One region of the Paraburkholderia dioscoreae genome, then DNA from elsewhere that is predicted to be linked to it. Evidence: riboswitches for the same ligand, from Rfam matches in the RefSeq annotation. Region 1 holds a riboswitch; the other holds the start of a gene.
The links. Region 1 has a riboswitch for glycine ahead of gcvT (glycine cleavage system aminomethyltransferase GcvT). Riboswitches for the same ligand answer to the same signal wherever they lie in the genome.
Positions count from the first base shown of each region.

Region 1 (2,195 bases):
GAAGGTTTGCGCACGCGCCGGTCTGCTTAAACCGCGAGCACTTTGCCGTTGCGCACGAACGGCAGTTTTACCACGCTTGCGGGAACGTTTTTGTCACGAATCTGAACGTGAACGGTGTCGCCCGGCTGCACGCCTTTCGGCACGCGCGCAAAGGCGATCGATTCCTGCATGGTCGGGGAAAAAGTGCCGCTGGTGATTTCGCCTTCGCCCTGCGGCGTGACGACTTTCTGATGAGCACGCAGCACGCCTGCTGCCTTGCCGTTGTCCTTCAGCAGGATCAGGCCGACGAACGCGGCCTGCGAACCGTCCGCTTCCAGCTTGCTCTTGCCCACGAAGTCGCGCGGCGAGGTGAGGTCGACCGTCCAGGCGAGGCCGGCGTCGAGCGGCGAGACATTGTCGTCCATGTCCTGGCCGTACAGGTTCATGCCGGCTTCGAGGCGCAGCGTGTCGCGCGCACCGAGGCCGGCCGGGCGCACACCTTGCGCGCGTAGCGCGTTCCACAGTGCTTCGACGCGATTCGCCGGCACGATGATTTCGAAGCCGTCTTCGCCGGTGTAGCCCGTGCGCGCGACCGTCAATTCGCCGAACGGCGTGTCTGCGATACGGGCGGCGTTGAAGGGCTTCAACGCCTCGGTGGCGGCGCGCGTAGCCGGCACGGTTTGCCAGACTTTTTCGCGAGCGTTCGGGCCTTGCACGGCGACGATCGCGTAGTCGCGGCGCGGCGTGATGGTCAGGCCGAAGCCGCCTTCGGCGTTGAGCCGGCCGAACCAGGCGATGTCCTTGTCGGCGGTGCCGGCGTTGACGACCACGCGGAAGTGATCTTCGCCGAAGTAATAGACGATCAGGTCGTCGATCACGCCGCCGTTCGGGTTCAGCAGGCAGGAGTACAGCGCGCGGCCGGGCGTTTGCAGCTTGGCGACGTTATTGGCCAGCGCATATTCGAAGAAGGCGCGCACGCGCTCGCCGGTGAAATCGACGACGCACATGTGCGAGACGTCGAACATGCCGGCGTCGGTGCGCACGGCGCGGTGTTCGTCGATCTGCGAGCCGTAGTTGACGGGCATGTCCCAGCCACCGAAATCGACCATGCGGGCATTGAGCGCGCGATGGGTGGCGTTGAGCGGGGTGTGTTTGAGTTCGGTCATGGGGCCTCGGGCATCTCGCGAAACAAAAAAGGCCATGCGGCGCTACGCCTCGCGGCCTGACGGCTGCGAGCGATGCGTTGTTGCATGGCCCCTCTGTCCTCGATACCTGAGAGATTGCGTTGCCGTGCGAACGTGAATCCGCCACGGTGAAACGCGCGCCCCTTCGGTGGGCAGCCTGCCAAATCTGCTCGCACGCATACGAAACGCGCGATGCAGACGGCTACTGCCGCTCTCCAGAGTGCGAAAAACCGGTGCCTTGATGCTGCCTCAACACGGGTTTTCCGACGCGGTCGGTCCTTTTGCCTGAGAGTTTGCGGGTGTGCCCCTTCGGCGGCGCGGCCTGCGGTTTTCTGCGGCCAGCACGCTCTCCCGACGCGTGCGGCGAATGTACGCGAGGGCCGGGGGCTTGTCAAATAAAGGCCCGCGAGTGGCATGGCACCTGACGCGGCGCTTTGGCGTTCGTCAAAAAAGCGCGCATTGTGATGCCAGCTCTCTTGGTGCTCCGTAGCCCGAACGCGCGGCGATTATTCGCCGATGGCGTGTGCCGCGTTGTCCAGTTCCTGATTCAGCACGCGCTGTTCGTCGCTGGACAGGCCGCCGCCATGTTGCGCGGCCATGTCGTGCGCTTCCTGACGGATCACGTCGAGGCGATGATGCAGCGCGCCGCCTTGGGGCGGCGGGTAATAGCCCTGATTCACGCGGTTATCGATACGGCGGCCGAGATTCTCGATGCGGCCGTCGACCTGGCGCAGGCGCTGATCCGCGATCTGTTGCGGGCTGGGACGAGGGGCGGGCGCGGGTTGAGGCGTCACCACACAGGCGGCGAGGGAACTGAGCAGGGCGCACGCGGCAAGCGCGCGGATGGAACGGGGCATGAACTCTCCGGAAGTCATTGTGGTTTTGTGTTGTTACTCGGAAAGCAACGGCTGACTGCCGGAGCACGCTGACCGGGAACACGGCCTTATTTGTAACGTTATGTTCCTTTCGGGCCTGTCAGGATTGTGGCCTGTGCGGCGTGGGCGGCGAGTGCGGTTTTAGGTACACAAGCCG
Region 1 covers NZ_LR699553.1:4,353,835-4,356,029, reverse strand. The annotation lists gene gcvT (glycine cleavage system aminomethyltransferase GcvT) at 27-1,145, opposite strand; glycine riboswitch at 1,229-1,392, opposite strand; glycine riboswitch at 1,435-1,519, opposite strand; gene PDMSB3_RS19770 (hypothetical protein) at 1,670-2,020, opposite strand.

Region 2 (2,195 bases), on a different replicon from region 1:
TCGTCGAGCAGACTCACCCAGGGGGCACGCTGCTGGCTGATCTCGTCGTCGAGACAGACGGTGATCGAATAGCCTTTCACCGGGTAGATGTTCACGTGGTCGCCCAACATGGCCGCAAAATCTCGGCTCTTCACGCCGGCGCACACGACGACCCGCTCGAACGCAAACCGCTGCGATTCGCCTTCGAGATTGACCGCCAGCGAAAAGCGGCCCTCGCCAGGCTGCTCGATCGACGTGATCTCCGCGTCGTAGTGAAACTCGACGCCGTGCCGCACGCACGCCTGAGCGAGACCGCGCGTGAACTTGTGAATATCGCCGGTCGAATCGGACGGCGTGAAAAATCCGCCGTAGAAATCGCCATGCAGCGTGGGTTCGATGCCATGCAACTCGCCCGCCGTGACCGGGTTGCGGTCGAGTCCGCCTTCGCGCAACAGTTCGTTCACCTTGCTCGCAGCGTCGAATTCCTTGCGGGTCTTGTAGATGTGCAGAATGCCGCGCCGCTCCAGATCGAAGTCGATGCCCTCGGTCTCGGCAATCGAAAACAGATGCTCGCGCGCGGCAATCGCGAGCCGCACGGTTTCGACCGTGTTCGCCCGGTAGTGCGGAATCTGCCGCAGAAATTCGCCCATCCACGAGTATTTGTGCCAGGTGGGCGCGGGATTGAGCAGCAGCGGGGCGTCGCGCGTGAGCATCCAGCGCAGTCCTTTCATGACGGTGGCGGCGCTGTTCCAGACTTCGGCATTGCTGGCGGACAACTGGCCGCCGTTGGCGAACGAGGTCTCCATTGCCGCATAGCGATGGCGCTCGAAGACAGTAACGTGGTGGCCGCGCTGGGCGAGGGCGTGAGCGGTCGTGACGCCGGTAATGCCGGCGCCGATAATGGCGATTCGTGACATGACATGGTCCAGAGTAGTTGAGCATCACCGGTGTCGATTTCGTGTCGAAACCGGCGCTGATGCCCCATCTGTCCATGTACCTGAGAGTTTCTTCTCCGCAGCGGCCGGCCCGATGCGAGCCGTGTGCGGGGAATCCCCTTCGGTGGGCGCACAGGCTATGCCGATGCGCCGCTCTCCAGATGTTCCTGCTGCGCGGTCCTTTTGCCTGAGAGTTTCCGGGGCGGTTGCTCCGTCGGCGTCGTCACGAACATCTGACGATCTCTCCCGCGCTGCATTGCAGAACGGCTCGACAATACCGGTCAAAATAATTCGCCGCAAGTGTTTCCTGCAATGCACCGTGCGAGTAGCGGTCTGAAACGGCACGTCTGAAGATGAATGCGGTTTCTACTCCGATGCGAATCTTTCAAGCCGGCTGTGGGGCTGAAAGCGCCCGCATCGGCTATATTTGGCGGCACTATCCGACTTTCATTCGCAAAGGAGAATGCCGTGCCCGCCCTCACAACGTTGCTCGCCTTCGGTCTGGTCTCGCTCGGCATGGTGCTCACGCCCGGGCCGAACATGATCTATCTGATCTCGCGATCGCTCTGCCAGGGGCGCCGCGCGGGTCTCGTTTCGCTTGGCGGCGTCGCGCTCGGCTACGTGTTCTACATGTTCTGCGCCGCATTCGGCATTACCGCGCTGCTGTTGACTGTGCCGTACGCGTACGACGCATTGCGTTTCTGCGGCGCGCTCTATCTGCTGTATCTGGCATGGCAAGCGGTCAAGCCGGGTGGCCGCTCGCCGTTCCAGGTGCGCGACCTGCCGCACGACAGCCGCCGCAAGCTCTTCATGATGGGGCTCGTCACCAATCTCGCGAACCCGAAGATCGCGGTGATGTACCTGTCGCTGTTGCCGCAGTTCATTTCGCCGGGACACGGCAGCGTGCTTTCGCAATCGATCGCGCTGGGCTGCGTGCAGATCGTTATCAGCGTGACCGTCAATGCGTTGATCGCGAGCATGGCGGGCTCGATTGCCGTGTTTCTCGCCGGGCGCCCGGTGTGGCTGCTGGTGCAGCGCTGGTTGATGGGCACCGTGCTTGCCGGACTCGCGGTGCGCATTGCGCTCGATTCGCGCCGCTGATTTTTTGCGGCGCGTTATCCGCCGCGCGCCGAAGCGGAGCCCGAGCCCGAACCGGAACCCGAACCTCTGAACACCCAGCCGTTGAACAGCGCCCCGCATAGCATCAACGCGCTGGTGATGAGAAACACCGACTGCATGCCGAAGTGCGCCCCGACAAAGCCGCCCGCGAGCGGCCCTGTG
Region 2 covers NZ_LR699554.1:1,817,299-1,819,493, reverse strand. The annotation lists gene PDMSB3_RS28365 (D-amino acid dehydrogenase) at 1-896, opposite strand, end outside; glycine riboswitch at 1,080-1,173, opposite strand; gene PDMSB3_RS28360 (LysE family translocator) at 1,383-2,015, shown strand; gene PDMSB3_RS28355 (MFS transporter) at 2,030-2,195, opposite strand, start outside.
Region 2: linked by a shared signal. The riboswitch ahead of PDMSB3_RS28365 (D-amino acid dehydrogenase) and the one ahead of gcvT (glycine cleavage system aminomethyltransferase GcvT) in region 1 are both predicted to bind glycine.